3 regions of the Microcoleus sp. POL10_C6 genome follow, and region 2 is predicted to be linked to each of the others. Evidence: riboswitches for the same ligand, from Rfam matches in the RefSeq annotation. Region 2 holds a riboswitch; each other region holds the start of a gene.
The links. Region 2 has a riboswitch for cobalamin ahead of QUA34_RS14280 (DUF1636 domain-containing protein). Riboswitches for the same ligand answer to the same signal wherever they lie in the genome.

Region 1 (6,566 bases), on a different contig from region 2:
GAAATCATGAAAGAAACATCAGACAAGCTGGAACTGCGAGAGACGGCGGGATTTTGGATGAATCTATTCGTTGGGGGTAGTTTTTTGGCATTTGGTTTGCCTTTTGGTTGGTATTCCGGCAGTGTTTTCCTTTATTTATTTGCTGTAATTGGTTTGATGTTGGTGATATTCTCACAGATTGAGAGCGTTACATTTGATAAAAATCTCGGTCATCTGACTTTCAAGTGGGAACAACCACTCATTTTCAAAATCAAAGTGGTCAAACACCTGATTCAAGATATTTCAGGTGTGGAAATACAGAAGATTGAGGATAGTGAGAGTATTAAGTATCGTGTATGTCTGGTGCTGGAGTCAGGCAAGCGGTCTGTGCCTTTAACTTCATACTTCAGCACTGGTTTGGGAGACAAGCATAAAAAAGCCGAAGTCATTGCGACATTTCTGAATATCAAAAATTACGGTCTCGAAGGCTTTCCCAGACAACAAAATTCTAGCGAAGAACTTCAATGGGAGACTATAGAGGAGGAGATTGTCCACTGGGAAACTGCAATTAGAAGTGACTCCAATGATGCTGATTCTCACATCAGATTGGCATCGGCTTTGCTTAACCAAGACCAAATAAAAAACAAACAACAAGCAATAAGCCACCTAAAACAGGCAGAGGCTATTTTCAAAACTAAAGGCTATGACGAGGAAGCAATGCAGGTTTTCCAACTTTGGGGCGCGCTCTATTGGGGACTTCTGGGAAAGTGAGGTTTAGATGGAATTTTCTCTTCCCAGGCTCTGCTGGGAATACTTACCCCGAGGTTCGGCCTCCAAACACTATCAAAATAAGGAGAAAAAATCATGTATCAAGATACTAACAAAAGAAACAGCCCGCCGCCCATTTTTTTTATTATTGTACTCGGCTTAATTGGGTTTGGCGCATACAAGTTCCTTCCCGGTTTATTGAATGCCAAAAGTTCAAATACATCTACACCGACAACGAGCGCATCGGGAGCGATCGCAAGTCGCATCAGTTTAGGAAATCGGCTATTGGTAACATCCCAAACAACAGCAGAAAAAAAAGCCGGCGTTGAAGCTTTTGTCAATGGAGATTACCAAGCAGCCGTCAAAAAATTTCAGGATTCGCTGCAACAAAATCGCAACGATCCCGAAACGATTATTTATTTGAATAATGCCATTATTTATTTGAATAAGACCCCAGCCAGCAATGGTTCCCCCTTAAAAATTGCTGTCAGCGTCCCCATTGGTAGCAACCCCAATGTCGCGCAAGAAATCCTTCGAGGTGTCGCCCAAGCTCAGGATGAAGTCAATAATAGCGGTGGCATCAACGGTGCAAAACTGCAAGTAGAAATTGTCAACGATGACAACAGTCCAGAAGTGGTCAGAGATGTTGCAAAAGCATTAACAAACGATGCAAGTATACTAGCAGTAATTGGACACAATGCTAGCAACGCATCTCTCGAAGCTGCTCCGATATATCAGCAAGAAAAACTGGTAATGGTAACACCGACTAGCTTTGCCAATAATCTATCAGGATTTGGCAGCTACATATTTCGGACAGTACCCAATATTAGCGTCATGGCTGCTCCCTTAGCAGAATATGCAGTCAAAACAGCAGGCAAAACTAATATTGCTATTTGTTACGACTCCCAAGCACCGGATAATATATCATTTAAAGATGAATTTGTGGCATCTCTTACTGCTGCTGGCGGCAAATTAGTTCCCACTGTTTGCGACTTTTCACTCCCTTCTTTTAATGCGGAAAATGCCCTCGCCGATGCTGTCAGCAAAGGTGCACAAGGATTGATGGTAGCGCCCCACATCGATCGCATTGACCGTGCGATTTCTCTGGCTCGCATCAATCGAGGCAAATTGCCACTCTACGGCAGCACTACGCTCTACACCTTTCAAACTTTAAAAGACGGACAAAAAGACGTTGACGGGCTTGTTTTGCCCGTTCCCTGGCATCCTGAAACTAATCCCGGTAGCCGTTTCCCAGAAAATGCCCGCCAGCGTTGGGGAGGAATTGTGAATTGGCGAACAGCAACGAGTTTTGACGCGACTCAAGCTGTGATCGCTGGCTTGCGGCAAAGCAATACGCGGGAAGGATTGCAACAAGCACTCAGAAATGCGAGTTTTTCGACAGCAGGAGCAAGCGAGGATGTGAAGTTTTTGCCCACGGGCGATCGGGCTGGTAAGCCGATTTTAGTGCAAGTTAAACAAGGAGGAAGCACTGGCTATAACTTTGTCCCGCTGCGGTAAGTTTGTTAAGTGCGATCGCGCTCACATCTTGCACATTCTCAATCAGCCTTTCAGGGGCGGGCCGAATGCCCAACCCCTACTCCCCACAATAAAATTCCCTCTTTGTGGAACAGGCATCTTGCCTGTTTTTTAGCATGATTAAAATCTATTTTTCTGTTGAACTACCCAAATTTTTAAGATAAAATGAAATGAGTAGATTAAAGGAGAGCGTTGTGTATGATCGCGCCAGTTGAAACCAAAACCTACACCGCTGAGGAATATCTAGAATTAGAAATCAATTCTCAGGATCGGCATGAATTTATCAATGGGGAGATTGTTCTGATGGCTGGCGGCACACCGGATCACAATGAAATTACCACTAATTTAGTTGTTGCGCTGAAACTGGCGTTAAAAGGGAAACCATATCGGACTTTCAGTTCGGATCAGCGGCTTTGGGTTCCGCAGCTTAATAATTATACTTACCCGGATGTGATGGTGGTAGCGCGCCCGATCGAACTGCACTCTGGACGGACGGATACAATTACGAATCCGCTGCTAATTGCTGAGGTGCTGTCTAAAGGTACTAGAGCTTACGATCGAGATGAAAAGTTTGCTGCTTATCGCACTATTCCTAGTTTTAAGGAATATTTATTAATCGACCAATATCGGCTACAGGTGGAGCAATATTCTAAAACAGATGCGAATAAGTGGATTTTTTCGGAATATAGCTGTATGGGCGATAGGCTGACTTTAACCTCTATTCCTGTGGAGATTTCGCTGGCAGATTTGTATGAAAATATTGAGTTTGGTGAATAGGCGGACGCTTTTTTGTCAAATATCCCCAATAGTGGTAATATTCCCGTATATCGATCGGCTCTGATGGAGAACAGCCATCAGACGCAAGGGGGAAAGTTCGGTGCGAATCCGGCGCTGTCCCGCAACTGTAATGAGATCGTTGGATCTCTGAGTCAGGATGCCCGCCGATTTGTTTACAATCATGTTTTTCATCTGCGAGGTATGGATGATGGTGAGTTTATTATTTTTTTTATTATTGGATTGGGGTTTTTTAACCGCAGATATCAGCAGATAAACACAGATGAACGCTGATGTAATTCGATTTGTGTTCTGAAGGGTATCTTATTTTAAGGGAAATGAAAAGAAATGCGAGTTGAAGATAGTGTTTGGCAGGGTAGTTTTGGCTACTGGCAAAACTTGTTTATTCACCAAAATATTTTGCCGATCGGGCATACTGCTTGGAATGGTTTTTTGCATCGAGGACGAGGCTTGGTTGCTTGCAAAATCAATACTCCCATTAATGGCTCGGTGAATTGGAGTGTAGATACTATAAAGTACGATTTGCAATTTATTTCCGACTTGGAGGCAACCGTTTATTTACAGCAACTAGAAATAGAGGAAAATACTGTTTCCAATCTGCTGCAAATCATTGCTAGTTATGAACCCAAGGAAGCAATTATTTTTTTGTCGATCGCCAACGGTCACATTGATATCAATTTGTTGCAAAAGTTGGCAATTTCTCCTGTTGAGTGCTATGAACAAGTATGCAAGCGCTGGGAAGAATTTCAACTCTGCCCTAAATCCTAAAACTTACTAAAATTTCCGAATGCCGCAGCCAAAATCAATCGAAATTTCCAAAGTAACTCGCTACCAAAATGCAGCGCTTAATTACTATTTGGGCCTGACAGATTCGCCCTACCTTCACTACGGCTATTGGGAAACCCTACCTGTGCCCGCTGACGAACTAACGATCGCCCGATTGCGCCTCGCTCAGCAAGCTTATACTGTAAAACTGTTGGATGCAATCCCCAAAGGCACTCATACGATACTCGATGTGGGCTGCGGGATTGGCGGAAATGCGGCTTATTTGCTCGATCGAGGTTTTGCAGTCGAAGGGCTCGCACCCGATCCGTTTCAACAGCAGCGCTTTCTTAAGTGTACGGGCGATCGGGCAATCTTCCACCTCACGAGGTTTGAAGACTTCAAAGCAACCCATTTCTACGATCTTATTCTCTTTAGCGAAAGTAGCCAGTATATGTCGGCTGTTGATATTGCTAACGGTGCCGCCAAAATCCTCAATCAGGGTGGCTACGTTTTGCTGGCTGATATGCTACGATCTGATGCTAATTATAAAGAGGGAATGTTCTCTAATTGTCATGTTGTTACGGAACTTCATGCAGCATTAAAGCAGGCTGGATTCACTTTAGTAAAAACTGAGGATATTTCCGCCCATATTTTGCCAACAATCGATTTGTATGTAGATACTTTCCGCCGATATGGACTAAATACAATGATCTATGTTGCAGATTTGATTGCGATAACAGTTCCGCCCGTCCACAAATTCCTGCGCTGGATATTTCGCCGCTGGTTCAAGAAGTTGGTGGTTGAAGGATTGGAGGCAAGTCAACTTTTTGAGCAACATCTCTGTTATGAAATGCAACTTTGGCAGTTGTCAAAATCTGATCTAGGCTGACACAAATATAGCAATTCAATTCTACATCCTTTGTAATTTTCTTACTCCCTCCCCTTGATAAGGGGAGGGTTGGGGAGGGGTAAAAAGTTGACGACTGCTGCAAGGATTGCTATAGAATGGAAATCGGTAATCGGTAATTAGTAATCATTCATCGGTAATCGGTAATTGGAGGCAGAGCCTCCGGGTATTTATTCCCAGGCAGAGCCAGGGAACAAGGCTATAACAAATAACAAATATGTCTCAATGGATTCTCGAATTCGATCGCACTTCCTACTCCTATCCCTGCGGTTCGCGAGTGGCAATTCAGGGTTTAAATCTAAAAGTCCCCGCTGGCAAACGGTGCGGGCTGATCGGTCAAAATGGCTGTGGCAAAACCACCTTTTTTCTGTTAGCAAATGGCTTGTATCAACCGCAACAGGGAATCATTAGCTGGCAAGGTGAACCCTTTAGCTACGATCGCAAATCTTTGATGCAACTGCGCCAACAAATCGGACTCGTCTTTCAAAATCCCGAACATCAATTAGTAGCTTCGACGGTAGAAGAAGATATTTCCTATGGATTGTACAATTTAGGCTTGAGAGAATCCGAAATTGCTCAACAGGTGCAACAGGCGATCGAGCAATTCGATCTAAGCGAACTCACCCGCGAACCAATTCACAATCTCAGTTTGGGCCAGAAAAAGCGGGTTTCCATCGCCGATATCATGGTTCTCAAGCCCAAACTGCTGCTGCTAGATGAACCTACCGCCTATCTCGATCCGCGTCACACCCGACAACTGATCGGTTTACTTCAACAAATTCACAGCGCTGGAACCACTATCCTTTTAGCAAGTCACGACCTCGATTTCATCTACCGCTGGGCTGATTGGGTGTTTGTAATGGATCGAGGAAAATTGATTTTAGAAGGAACACCGGAAACCGTTTTTGCTCAGCGGGATGTGTTGGAACAATTGCAACTTGGCGTACCACTGGCGATCGAGCTAATGGAGCAAATAAGGGCGATCGTTGAGAGAGATGGTAGCTCAAAAGTAAAGACTTTTGAGCAGTGGCAACAACAGATTTTACAAGCGCGCCGGCTGCTTTAAAGATTAAGCAGTTGTGTCATCGGCCGGGACAGGAACTTCATAGCGCAACTCCGCGAAGGCATCTCCATAAACCTTCGCGGATAAAAGTCTTAGCGGGGGTGTTGTGATCGTGCGCGGTAGCAACGGTGCTCCGCTACCAAGTGTCACCGATGCAATTGACACAATTACCTCATCAAGCAACCCACGATCGTAAAATTGACCGACCAGATCGCCACCTCCTACAAGCCAAATATTCTTGTTTCCTGCCGCCGCGATCATCTCTTGATGGACAGGTAAGACATCCCCTTTCACAAATCGAATATCTGCACCCTCGATCGCAGGCATAGTCCGAGAGGTAAATACCCAAGCCGGTTGTTCATAAGGCCATGCTTGGGGATGATCGGCACCTTCATCCATCTGATGGGTCAGAATCCATTCATAAGTAGTTGCTCCCATTGCTACTGCCCCTACTTCGCGGAGGAAATTAGGATAGCTGTCTCCCGCCTCGCCGAACTGAAACAACCAATCGAGAGAGTTGTGTGAATCAGCAATAAAACCATCTAAGCTGGCGGAGGTGTAATATTGAGTTTTCATTAAAAGTAACCTCTAAAATGCCTTTACGGATTAAAAGACAAAACGCCTTCTATTGTAGAGCGTTCAAGCGTGCCTTGTCTATAATTTAAAAAAGTGAAAGATAGCGATCGCACTCTTCACCTTCATTTCCCGTTATTTGGTGAGGAGATGAACGGGTGACGAGGTGCGATCATCACC
Region 2 (6,566 bases):
GCAAAGCGCAGCCACAGTTCAGGGTGATTAGCAGCGCCTCTCTCTTCTTCTATCAGGTTTTCGAGGAGCATTTGACGAATTTTGATGTCGTCACAGGCGGCGTGCGTAGCGCTGACGTAGGTGGGGAAGTTGTGGACTTGCAGATAATATTCTTTGGCGTACTCTTGCAGCATTGCGAGGTCGAGTTTACCTTCGTTCCACATTTGGTAGAACGGGTGTTTCAGCAAGTGGTTTTGGTCGAGAATAGTGTTGAGTTGTTCGAGAAATTGCTGTTGGGTCATAATTGTCGATCGCCTTGGAGGATAGTTCAGCCACTAAAATGGTATTGTAATCTAGCATTTTGTCAAGACCAAGTTTTCAATTTTTATGTTTTGGTCAAACTGGTGCGCCCGTTATGCCAACTTAGCGCCGCCCGAAGCCTTGGCCGCGCATAGACTTTGACCAAACCAGCAATTCGCCACCGCATCCGCCAGCGGCGAGAAACTGGCCTTCGGGATGCCATGCGAGACAGGAAAAACCGCCCTCTGCACCTTCTAGAATTTGCAGCAATTGTTCTGCTTCGTACCACAAACAAACTTGACCGTCTGCCGCTGCGGAAGCTAATAAAAATGTGCTAGGTTGAAAGGCGATCGCATTTACCACATTTTCATGCACCTCTAACGCCCAAGAATCCCAACCGACACTTTCATCAGCGTCTCTTTCCCAGACAGAAATGCCTTGAGAACTCGAAGCAGCTAACAAAGGTGCACCCAAAGAATTAGTTTTATCCGACCAAGCTAACTCCCGAACTTTCCCCGGAAAACCCTGCATTACCCACGGTTCAAAATTGCCCCATTCATTAACAATGAGAGTATTGTCCATATTGCCACAAGCTAAATATTCTCCTTGTGGCGACCAAGCAATTGCACCGGTTGCAGAGGGTACTGATAAAATTTCCGGGTCTTCGTCCCAGTCTTCGCCATGCCAAACTTTGACGCCTTGATAGCCGCTAACTGCCAGATATTGAACCATCGGATGCCATGCTAAATCGAGGATAGATGATGACTCGAAATTCAGCGTTACTTCAACAACATTATCCTCAACATTCCATACTTGAACGTAGCGGCCCATACTGAAAGCTAACTGGTTGCAGTTGGGACTCCAAGCTAACTTATCAACCCAGACGCGCTGGTTGTCCAAATCAGCAATTAATTCCCCAGAATTAACGCGCCAAATTCGCACTTTTCCATCTTGTCCGCCAGCAGCTAGGAATTGACTGTCGCGGGAAAAAGACAAGCAATCGGCTGATTTACCCGTAGCAGTTTGTAGCATTTGCAAGGACAATTCATTAACTGCCCCTACTGCCACCAGCATCACTTCGCCCGCACCAGAACAGACTGCTAAAGTTTTGCCGTCCGGCGACCAAGTAACAGCAGTTACGTAGTCAGACAGCATTTCTTTAGCGTGAAATTGCAGGGTTAGTTCACTTTTATTTGTCTTTTTGTTAACCATATTTATTGAATCTGAGATGTTGCACTATTCTTAAGAACGGGCAAGATGCCCGTTCCACAAGAGATGAATTTTATTCCTGTGGAACAGGCATCTTGCCTGTTCCATTCCACAAGAAATGAATTTTATTCCTGTGGAACAGGCATCTTGCCTGTTCCTAAAAGGCTGATTAAAAATGCTTCAATATGCCAGTTAAACCAGACATTTCCGAAAATCCTCTTTCAATTGATTTTCATTTAAGTTGCGACCAATGAATACGAGTTCGTTTTTCGGAGTTTCTGTAGCTTTCCAAGGTCTATCCGGTCTGCCATCGAACAGCATATGCACTCCTTGAAAAACAAATCTGTTGTTTTGTCCAGCCATATTCAAAATGCCTTTTGTCCGAAAGATATTCGGGCCTTGAGTTCGCAACAATTCGCCGATCCAATCGCTAAATTTGTTGCCATCAATAGCACCAGGTTCGACTATTGCTACGGAAGTTACTGTTTCGTCATGTTCGTGTTCGTGTTCGCCCAAAAAGTCGGGTTCGATTTCTAATGCCCGGTTCAAATCAAATGCTTTAACGCCCAACAAAGCATCCATTGCTAATTCAGCGTTGCGGGTGCGGTGAATTTTGGCCATTGCATTCATTGCACGAATTCGCTTTTCTAATTCTGCCAATTCTTCGTCAGTTACTAAATCTGTTTTGTTTAGTAAAACTACATCTGCGAAGGCAATTTGTTCTTGAGCTTCGTCTGCATCCCAGTGCTGCCAGATGTGCTTGGCATCGACTACCGTGACAACTGCATCTAGCAGTAATGTGTCCCGCATATCTTCGTCTACAAAAAATGTCTGAATTACGGGCGCGGGGTCGGCTAAACCTGTGGTTTCGATAACTATGTGGTCGAATTTGTCGCGCCGCTTCATTAAGTTACCGATAATCCGAATTAAATCACCTCGGACTGTACAGCAAATGCAGCCGTTGTTCATCTCAAAAATTTCTTCGTCGGCATCAATTATCAGTTGGTTGTCGATGCCTACTTCGCCAAATTCGTTGACGATGACTGCAACTTTTTTGCCATGTTCCTGTGTTAAAATGCGGTTCAGTAGCGTAGTTTTGCCTGCACCCAGATAGCCTGTGAGAACAGTAACAGGAACTGATTCGATCGCCCCAGCAGTCACCATACTTGACCTCGATTTTTGTACAATGATAACCATTATCGCTATTTTACACCAGACTTGCTGGCAGTGGTCACAATATTAAATAATGTTAATTAATTGTTCGTCAGAGCTTGGAGGAGCGAGTTTTGCCAATAATATTTGCTGCAATTCAAAATATCCATCAACCCGCCCCTCTCAAATGACAATTAGTTGTTAATCATAGCTGCAATTCGATCGCGCTCTAACTCTCGACCGATCAGCACTAATTTGGTTTGCCGGAGTTCGGAAGGTTGCCAAGGACGATCGTAAAAATATTCTATCCGCGAGCCCACACCTTGCAACACCATCCTCATCGGTTTCTTGGGAACCGCCACAAACCCTTTAATCCGATAGATTTCCTCCTGCTGCATCAAGGATTGCAGTTTTTTTACCAAAGCTTCAGGTTCAAATTCGCGATCGGCAATAAAGTAAGTCGAGTTAATATCATCATCATGTTCATGTTCCTCCTCAGTGTCGTGGTGACTGGGGCGAGACTCCAAATCATCCTCAACCGCGGCATTAAATCCCATGAGCACATCAGGGTTAATTTCGCCACCTTTGCAGGGTACAATTTTTACACTCGGACGTAACTCTTGCTGCAACCAGCTTTGGACTTTCTTGTGAGTTTCCGCATCTACGCGATCGACCTTCGTTAAAAGTACCATATCGGCACAGGCTAACTGGTCTTCAAACAATTCCTCGATCGGAGTTTCGTGATCTAAACTATCATCAGCCTGCCGCTGTGCCATCAAAGCATCGATATCACCGACAAAAGAACCGCTAGCAATAGCTTCGCAATCGACAACAGCAACAACACCGTCCACTGTAGCACCCGTCCGAATTTCCGGCCAGCGAAAAGCTTGAATCAAAGGTTTAGGAAGTGCGAGGCCCGAAGTCTCAATTAAAATACAATCAATTTGTTCTCTGCGCTTCAACAATTCCTGCATAGTCGGCAAGAATTCCTCTTGAACAGTGCAGCAAAGACAACCATTTGTTAGTTCAACAATATTGCTGCTTACAGTTTCTTCTTCGTCGCAAACTTGGCAATCGCGCAGCAGTTCTCCGTCAATTCCGATTTCGCCAAATTCGTTAACCAGAACAGCAATGCGGCGACCTTGATTATTTTGCAATAAGTGGCGAATTAAGGTAGTTTTGCCGCTACCGAGAAAACCAGTGATGACAGTAACAGGAATTTTGTGCATTGATAATTTTGTTGTTGTGTGATTGAATATCTTTCAATTTTGGGTCAGTCAATTGCTGACAGGAAACTCGTTAAACCGACAGTCCGGCAGGGGTTTAAACCCCTGCCTCAAAGCGAAAGTCCTCTCAAGAAAACTAATGAGTTTAAAATTTTTATTCTCAGTCCTCTTTAGAGGACTTTCGCTATTAGCCAGGCACTTAAGTCCCTGGCGGATTGGTGGCATTAGTTGTCACCAATGGGCAGAGCATGGTAACGAGAAATGCTCTAGTTTCCCAGGGGTGGAATCTTTGCTAAAACGCCTTTTTTCAGAGCTTGAGGACGCTCAGACCAAGGCAACAAACCGTCGGGTTTAGCATAGTATTGACCAGCGCATTCAAGTACCGCCTCGACGCTTTCCGAGTCATTTGCTGGTAAATCGCCAAACAGATAAGTGTACTTTCCAACAGCAGCAAAACACACCGCACAAGAGTGACTGCAAGCACTCATGCACTCCACCTCTTGAATCTCAAACTTATCAGAAAACTCCCAATCTTTAGCGAGTTGCGACAAATTTTCCATGAATTGTTGACCGCCGCTTTTGCCTTCTCGCTTGCCGTTTTTCCAAACACTAGCGCAAGCAGTGCAAACAAATAGACTGTGCTTTGTGCGTACAGCCGTGTTAATTCCATCCATCATCCGTACCTCGCAGATGCGTTCAAAAGTGAGTTAGATATCGGCGGGCATTCTGACTTGAGAAACCCCAAGGGTTTCATTACAGTTGCGGGACAGCGCCGGACTTGCACCGAACTTTCCCCGTTTCCTCTAACGGCTGCTCCCCGCTAGAACCGATCGCGAAATCACATCATACCGCACTTGCCGCCTTTTTTCAAAAAAGTTATGTTTGTAGGAGCGATCGTTTCGTTCGTAGTAAGGACTTTAGTCCTTATAAGATAACGGCTTCAGGACTAAAGTCCTTACTACCAACCATAGTAATTACCTATGAACGCTTTTCCTGACTTTTCCAAACATGGCTATCAAATAAGTCGCGAACTCGGATACAACAGTTTGGGCGGTCGCGTCACCTATCTCGCCACAAAAATTAACACAAAAAAATCCGTTGTAATTAAGCAATTTCAATTTGCCCAATTAGGTGCTAGCTGGACAGAATACGAAGCTTACGAACAAGAAATTAAAGTGCTGCAAAAACTGGATTTTCCGGGCATTCCCCGCTATCTCGATTCTTTTCAAACTGACAGTGGTTTCTGCATGGTGCAGGAATACAAAAATGCCGAATCTGCTGTCGCGCAGACTTTTTCCGTGCCCGATATCAAGCAAATTGCGATCGCAACTTTAGATATTTTAGTTGACCTGCAAGCTCAAAAACCGCCGATAATTCACCGCGACATTAAGCCCGAAAACTTGTTAATAGATGACCAGCTCAATGTTTATTTAGTAGACTTCGGTTTTGCTCGTCTAGGAGGTAGAAATATCGCGGCTAGCAGCGTTGTCAAAGGCACGATGGGATTCATGCCGCCGGAGCAAATGTTTAACAGGAAATTAACAAAAGCCTCCGACCTTTACGGCTTGGGGATAACACTAATTTGCTTGTTAAGTGGTACGAAATCTGCGGATGTCGGTAATTTAGTTGATGCCAATTATGGCATTCATTTCCGGCATTTAGTACCGCCATTGCAGCAGGGTTGGATGAATTGGTTGGAGAGGATGGTAGCGCCGAGATTGCAAGACAGATATCCATCGGCTGCGGATGCTTTAACTGCGCTAGAATCTTTGGATGTCAGCAGCTTGCCTAAAGTGAGAATTGAGCGCGATCGCATTCAATTCATCGCCGCAGAATATGGAGAAAAAGTAACACAAATCGTTACCGTTAGCAACCCTATTCCGGATACAATTTTAGCAGGTCGATGGGAAGTAGCACCGCACCCGAACGATCCGCCACATACTCCTTACGACCACCCTTACATCTCCTTTGAACCGCAGAAATTTGAGGGCAATGAGGTTAGGTGCAAAATAACGGTAGATACGAGCAAATTGCTAGCAAGTAAAATTTATCATCGCCAGATGATACTCCATGTTAATTCCGATCCAGATACCCAAAAAATTGAGATTCAAGTTAAAAGTGCTCCTCTTATAGAACCCAAGAAAATGCCATATTTGTTTAAAGATAGAGGGAGTTTTATGTTGGTGTTTATCTGCGTCGGTTGGCTGCTAAGCAACCCGATGGATCCACCGATGTTTTTCACGTTAATAGCTGTCCTACTTCCGGGTTTTGCAGCAGCAGAAAAGACGCTCTATACAGAAAAAGAAAAGACTATATATACAACAGGAAATAAAACTGTAAATTGGTTTCAATCTATCTTAGGAGGCACTTTAGGGATTACAGCAATATTGCTGGCAGCGACTACTGTTTTATCACTTGTTGGTAGTGGTTTTGGTAATAGTACGGGTAAAGAAATCGCTTTACTTGTTGGTTTTGTGATCTCAGCTATAGTTGGTGCTTCAGGTGGTTTTGAGAATAGTAGGAGTTGGACAATGCTGGCATTTGTAGCTTGTGGACTTTTGATTGTCTTTTCTTTACCGACAAGTATAGCAGTGATATTTGTGCTTTTTGTTACTAATTTGGGTTGTTTTAAGGTAGTTTATACCTTAGCTAAAGCCAGGAGTTACGAACAGATTAAAAGAGGTTTTTTTAAGAAAGATG
Region 3 (6,566 bases), on a different contig from region 2:
AGTGACAGGTAACGGGATAACCTGCCACTGTAATTGCCTCTGTAATGGCGGCTTCAGATGCTTGAGTTTGGATATTGACCAGTTTGGTTTTGGGATCTGCCTGAACATTTGCGGCGGCATCTACTGTCTTGATGGCTTTGGTAATGGTTTCGCCACAAGCTGAACACGCCATGTTAGGGACTTTTAGCTGTAGTGTCATGGTTGTATTTTTCCTTTCCTTTGAGGGGTTAATCCTATCTTGCAGTATCCAGTCCACTGGAGTGTCAAGGGGGAATGAAAAGAAATTTTTGAGAACCTCTAAAAAGGAGAAATCAACACCCTGGACACCATGATCTGCTGTCTCTTGAATCCCTAGGGCGTGTTTTCAAAGTCGGTGTATCCTAGATTGGGGCGCCGATCGCACGCAGGGAGTCATGCTTCCCTTCAATCAAGGCCAAGTGTGGACCTGTCCCTTCTGCGCCAATACGGTTCAGTTAAGGGCTATGCAGTGCTTAAAACAATAAATACAGGAGGATTCATTATTATTCCAGTACCTCTGTGTTTAACTTGTTTAGAGCGAAATTTTGAGACAGGCTTTTTCACAACTCTTGGGTTGTTTCTATGAACCATTTCAGGTAGAAGTTGGTCAAGTATCTCTAAAGTTAACCAATTCAAAAGAAGAGAATTTCTTGTGGTTGTAACCGCTGGAATTTTGGCAGAGCACGACGAATCACTCGTAATGTTCCAGTAAAAGACAGACGCAATGGTGAAACACCGGCACTGCTTGCAGCTTGAAAAATTAATGACCGTACAGCTCTTCGGTCCTAGTAGTAAACCATAAATTTCTTGTACCACTTCTTTCGGTCTTTGAGAACGAATATGAGTTTTTCTTCCCAATAAATGTACTTTGACTTCATCAATAGTATTCTCGACTTCCCAACGTTGATGATATTCACAAGCAAGTGACTGGGCTGGAAATTTTTCAGCGTCCAACAAGCTCGTAATTAAACGATATCTAATTTGTGTGACTGGGTGTTCGGGAGCCTCAATTGTGTACTCAATTACTCTTACCTGTATGGGCTTAAATCTTTTTTTTCTTAGTTTGCCTGATGGATAAATCTTTCCTCAAATATGAACCATCATCTAATAGTGTTTGGTTTAAGAATTTAACGTTGGATGGAATTCGCACTCTTCTACTCACAACCTTTACTGACTGTAGCTTCTACCATCGCATAAGAATGTAAGCCTCTATCCCACATCAATAGCATTCCTGGCGTTACTGAGCGTAACAACTTTAACGCTCTTACTCTTTCTCCCATTTTATATGGACACATTAAGGCATCAAATATTAAATGTGTTCCTGCCTCTACCGCAATCGCAGATTACTAGAAAATAGTCTGCAATAACAGCCAACTATTTAATCCTACTATAATACTAGCCACTAACCAAGCTAAGGCTTTCAGCCAAAATGGATTCACAAACTCTCCCATTAAGTTGCGGTTTGAGGTAAACATTACCAAGGGAATTACTGCAAAGGGTAATTGCAAACTGAGAATCACTTGACTGAAAACCAGTAAATTAGTTGTACTGCCTTCACCAAACAAGATAATTACGATCAAAGCCGGCACAATTGCAATCAGTCGAGTCAGCAAGCGCCGCAACCAAGGTCGCAGCCGAAAATTTAGAAACCCTTCCATCACAATCTGTCCTGCTAAAGTTGCTGTCAAGGTTGAGTTCTGCCCCGAAGCCAATAAAGCAAAGGCAAAAATTGCACTAGCAGAACCCACACCCAGTACCGGAGAAAGCAGTTTGTAAGCATCTTGAATTTCTGCTACTTCTTGATACCCGGAAAAATGAAAGCTTGCAGCCGACAATATCAGAATTGCTGAATTAATAAACAAAGCTATTGACAGCGCTACGGTGGAATCAATTGTGCCAAATTTAATTGCTTCCCATTTTTTATCAGCAGTTTCTTCCCAAGAGCGAGTTTGCACGATCGACGAATGCAAGTAAAGATTGTGCGGCATCACAGTTGCCCCCAAAATACCCACCGCAATATAAAGCATTGCCTGATTTTGCAAAATCTCTAGGCTGGGAACATAACCGAGTAAAACTCCTCCGGCATCAGGTTTTGCAAAAATCATTTCTGCAATAAAACAACCGCCAATAATTGCAATAATCGTAATCACCAAAGCTTCGATATAACGAAAGCCTTTTCCTTGTAAAAATAATACCATTATTACATCTAGCGCAGTGATGCACACTCCCCAAACTAAGGGAATACCAAATAGCAATTGCAGTCCGATCGCACTTCCAACAAGTTCAGCTAAATCGCAAGCAGAAATAGCAATTTCACAAAGTATCCACAGCAAAAAACTGACTCGCGGACTGAAATAATCTCGACAAGCTTGTGCCAAATCTCGTCCCGTTGCCACTCCCAAACGCACGCAGAGTGATTGCAGCAAAATTGCCATCAAATTAGATAGCAAAATCACACTTAATAGCGCATAGCCAAACTTGGCTCCCCCCGCTAAGTCAGTCGCCCAGTTTCCGGGGTCCATGTAACCCACTGAAACCAAATATCCCGGCCCTGCGTAGGCCAGCATTTTACGCCAGAAACCTTTGCTGTTGGGAACGGGGACGCTGCGGTGGACTTCAGGAAGGCTGGGTCTGTTTTCGGGGTGAGTCATTGGTTTTATTGTTAAATAATTTTCATATTATTTTCATAATCTCACAAATTCTGTTAAATTTCATCAGTCGTATTGCTCAAAATCCGCCAAAGTTGCAAGAAATATGAAGTTGTGTATTTTTTATCTAACACTCCAGGTAATGTGAATGCAGCAACAGAATGTGTGATATGCTCTGAATATCAAATCGGTTCTGGTGAGGAACAGCCACCAGAGGTAACGGGGAAAGTTCGGTGTAAGTCCGGCACTGTCCCGCAACTGTGAAGGAGACAAGTTCTCCAAGTCAGGATGCCCGCCGATGCCCAAATTTACTTTATTCATCTGCGAGGTACATGATGACTACTCAATCTTCTTCTTCTTCGGTTTGGCAACAAACGGCACGGTTGACGCTTTCAACACCCGTGCAAGCGACGCTCTACATCTCCCTATGCGCTTTGACTGTCTGGACTGTTTACTTTACAACTTATCCCGCCGTCCATAACAAGGTACACTCTCTGCGCCACCACACTTTGATGGTTAGTTGTCACTAAACAAGATTGTTTTTATTTGAGATATTGCAGTGCGATTCGTTTAACCTGTTGGGGCGGGTAAACCTGCGAGCTTTCTCAGAGTGCAGACAGGTTAAATAAACCCGCCCCCACCCCGCGCGAGATTCCTTAAAAGTCCAGAATTAAAATGTCAAAATTAAAGTTTTCTGCGCTCATCAGTGCTGTCTGCATGATGAGTATCTTTTTCTATGGTTGGGTAGGGTTTTCGCAGTCTCCACAATCAACTGTGCGACTGACTTCTGAACCCCCAATCAGCCAGATTTTACCCTTTGAAGCCGAGGCAACTACACCTTTATCTCCAGTGTCGTTAAAGCTGCAAGCTTTAGATGCAGCGGGGATTCCTTTAGAGAATGCTCGAATTAGTTTGACAATTTTAACTCCGCCTAAAAATCATTGGTTTACCACCGATTTTCCGATCGTGGAGGGAACAAAGTTGCTGGATATAGAGGCTGTTGCAGCTAAAGGTGAGTTACAAATCCAGCAAATGCTGCCCATTAGGGGAAATTATCAATTGTTAGCAAAGGTGACTCCGATCGCAGAAAATGCTTTTACTCCTATTCAGCAAACTTTAACACTATCCGTGCCGGAAAACGGGGTGAGGTATCGCAATTTTGGGATTTTAGCTGTGATTTTGTTGGTTGTTGGGCTAGGTGGCGGCTTGGCGATTGGAGGAAAGCCCAAAATCCAAGCAGGAGAAATAGCGCCTGAAAGAGTGCGATTGCTGTTAAGTGGGGCGATAATAATTGCGATCGCTACCTTGTTATATGTTAATGTCAGTGCTGAAATTGCCCAGTCTGAGATGTCGATGCCAATGTCTCACATGACAGAATCTAAACCGACAGAAAAAACTAGCCCCATTGTGCAATCTCAGGGTTTACAGGTGCGACTTTCTGGAGATGTTAGTGCGACAGTAGGGAAAGCTGCTAATTTACAAGTTCAAGTCACCGATACCAAAACAAATCAGCCAGTCACAGATGTATTGTTCAATGTTAAAGTCACCCAACTCGAAAATGATTGGATTGCTTTTGCCTACAAAGGTGTCCCGGATGCAGCCGGAAAACTGATATGGCAAGAGCAGTTTTTTGATGGCGCACCTCACAAAGTAGAGGTAGAAGTTTCTCCCCAACCCAACGGGGCCCGTCAGTTTTCACCATTCCAGGTTTTACAAAGTATTGAAGTTGAGGGAGTCGCGCCTCCTCTTTCAGTGCGGTTGACTGTTTTAGCTTACTTTACAGGCATTGTAATCGCGGGGATGGCGATCGGATTTGGATTGCAGCGCCGTTTGCTTGGGCTGCGGGTGAGAGTAGGGCGCATTTAACCGGATTTCGGATAATTTAATTTAAGTGCGATCGACTATGATTAAGTCGATCGCCAGAAATCACTCTTGTCAACGTTCCTGATTTGAGAGCTCTTTAAATTCGCGAGTTCCCTGATAGCCAGATAAATCCGCTAACTCCTGCAAAGATTTTTGCCCTTGGTAAAACTTACCGTTAATTTCCCAAGTGGGAGTCCCTTGAATCTTCGCAGCTTCGCAAAGATCCCGCCGAGCATTTTTCCCTTGAGGATTGCACTCAATATAATTGATAATGCCCGCCGCTTCTTTGCCGAAACTTGCTTTCTGTGCTTGACAATGATCGCAGGTAAAAGAGCCGTACATTTTAGCACCCACTATTTTTAAATGCTGCGCTAAAGCAATTTCTGAAGTACCGGAAGATGTCGTAGTCTTGATGCTAGTCTCGTTAGCTGTACCGAGATTATTCACATCGGCATAAAGAGCCAGAGAGGAAATCAGCACTAACATAGACACCACAATTCCTATAAAAAATAGTTGCCCGATATCATCCCATTCGCGACCTATTAATGCTAAGACAAACAAGCTAGTTGCAAACAAAGCAGATGCAATACAGTAAATACAAGCTGCTTTAATATCAACAGCCAGTACATACATCAGATAGCCGCTGAAAATCGTCATAGCTGTGCTACCAGCAAACAGAAATAGTCCCGTCCAAGACTCTAACTTAGAGCGGAGACTCTTCTGTTCTGCGGGATTGACCAATAGGGGAGCTACGGCAAAAACTATCATGCTCAAATAGCCCAAAAAACCGAACAAAGAAAGAGGCAAACCAAAGACATAGGCATAAGGACTCGAAAGCACGATATCGCAGCCTTCGATCGGACAAACTGCCGTTCCGTTGGATAACTTAACCACTGTTAGATAAGCAGTGATCGCAGCCCCTATCGAGGCAATTCCTGCCGTGAGCGGACGAGAATAGCGGTGAATCCAAGGCATGGAACGTTGACGACGCATAATATTTTTTCCTGTGCTGGATATTTCCCAAGACTAAATTGTATTACCAACCATTTTACACTTTGATGAAATAAGCCACAATTCCTAGAAGGATTAATACTGCTCCGGTTAATCCTTGTTCGTGAGCCTCGAAAAAATGCAGCTTTTCTTCTAAAGCATTAACTCCTTTCATTCCCAAGTCTACTAGCAAAACCATTCCCAAAACTGTCACAACTAAGTAGACCACAGAAACTACAAGTATGCCGCTCAAACCAATCGTTCCTGCTGAAAAAAAATAGGCTTCTATTTCGATGCAAGGCGAGAAAAACATTCCTGTTCCTAAAACAGCTAGGATTTGAAATTGCGATCGCTTGGTAGTTAAATTAACTGTTTCCGCGTGATGGTGGTGGTGCCTGCGAGAACTATCTAACTCTGCCAAAAGATAGATAATTCCTAAAACTAATAAAACTAAAGGCGCAATTATTTCAGCGGCCTCTACATAGGTAGCAGCGAACTTGTAACCGAATAAGCCGACGACAATTCCAATTAGGATAATGCTGAGGGTATGAGCAACTCCTGTAATTACTGTAGCCCGCAAAGTTTCGCTGCGAGACCAATTTTCAGTTTTACCAATCGCAATTAAAGGCATCCAGTGGTTGGGAATTAATGCGTGAATAATACTAAGAGCTAGACTTCCCAACAGAATTTTGAGCATACTTTCCATTTGCTTTCCTCTACAAATTGCTACAAGGAGGAAGGAATTGCGGGAGCGTGTCACTTTTGTGATGAGTAAAAATACTTAAGCAGCTTTTCGTGATTTACCAATTAAGCCGTTTAAGTAAGCACAACGATGAGCTAATACTTGTCCCACATGTTCTGATTTCCAACTCGCTCCTGATATTTTAATCCGTCTGCCTATTTGCTTAATGCCTGATTCTACCGCTCCTGAACCAATTGAACAGATGCCATCAAGAGAGAGAATTTCATAGTTGATAATCCTTTTTTTGTGCTTTTCTAAATATTTGCAAAAATTTACTGCTGATTTGTTCTTGAGCTTTGTAAATA

Region 1: another riboswitch for cobalamin. It lies ahead of QUA34_RS26225 (hypothetical protein); the one in region 2 lies ahead of QUA34_RS14280 (DUF1636 domain-containing protein).
Region 3: another riboswitch for cobalamin. It lies ahead of QUA34_RS03505 (CbtB-domain containing protein); the one in region 2 lies ahead of QUA34_RS14280 (DUF1636 domain-containing protein).

The regions. Positions count from the first base shown of each region.
Region 1 covers NZ_JAUBRB010000069.1:461-7,026, forward strand. Annotated here, with positions in the region: gene QUA34_RS26210 (hypothetical protein) at 7-750, shown strand; gene QUA34_RS26215 (ABC transporter substrate-binding protein) at 844-2,265, shown strand; gene QUA34_RS26220 (Uma2 family endonuclease) at 2,482-3,060, shown strand; cobalamin riboswitch at 3,099-3,243, shown strand; gene QUA34_RS26225 (hypothetical protein) at 3,406-3,846, shown strand; gene QUA34_RS26230 (methyltransferase domain-containing protein) at 3,866-4,732, shown strand; gene QUA34_RS26235 (ABC transporter ATP-binding protein) at 4,968-5,816, shown strand; gene QUA34_RS26240 (dihydrofolate reductase family protein) at 5,820-6,389, opposite strand.
Region 2 covers NZ_JAUBRB010000021.1:90,404-96,969, forward strand. Annotated here, with positions in the region: gene QUA34_RS14260 (CADD family putative folate metabolism protein) at 1-281, opposite strand, end outside; gene QUA34_RS14265 (WD40 repeat domain-containing protein) at 403-1,491, opposite strand; gene QUA34_RS14270 (GTP-binding protein) at 1,681-2,652, opposite strand; gene cobW (cobalamin biosynthesis protein CobW) at 2,835-3,869, opposite strand; gene QUA34_RS14280 (DUF1636 domain-containing protein) at 4,133-4,543, opposite strand; cobalamin riboswitch at 4,566-4,712, opposite strand; gene QUA34_RS14285 (serine/threonine-protein kinase) at 4,847-6,566, shown strand, end outside.
Region 3 covers NZ_JAUBRB010000004.1:58,765-65,330, forward strand. Annotated here, with positions in the region: gene QUA34_RS03490 (heavy-metal-associated domain-containing protein) at 1-199, opposite strand, end outside; partial or broken gene QUA34_RS03495 (transposase) at 651-1,355, opposite strand; gene QUA34_RS03500 (Nramp family divalent metal transporter) at 1,365-2,669, opposite strand; cobalamin riboswitch at 2,838-2,980, shown strand; gene QUA34_RS03505 (CbtB-domain containing protein) at 2,999-3,196, shown strand; gene QUA34_RS03510 (hypothetical protein) at 3,342-4,532, shown strand; gene QUA34_RS03515 (vitamin K epoxide reductase family protein) at 4,602-5,522, opposite strand; gene QUA34_RS03520 (hypothetical protein) at 5,578-6,225, opposite strand; one part of gene QUA34_RS03525 (ISKra4 family transposase) at 6,301-6,566, opposite strand, start outside.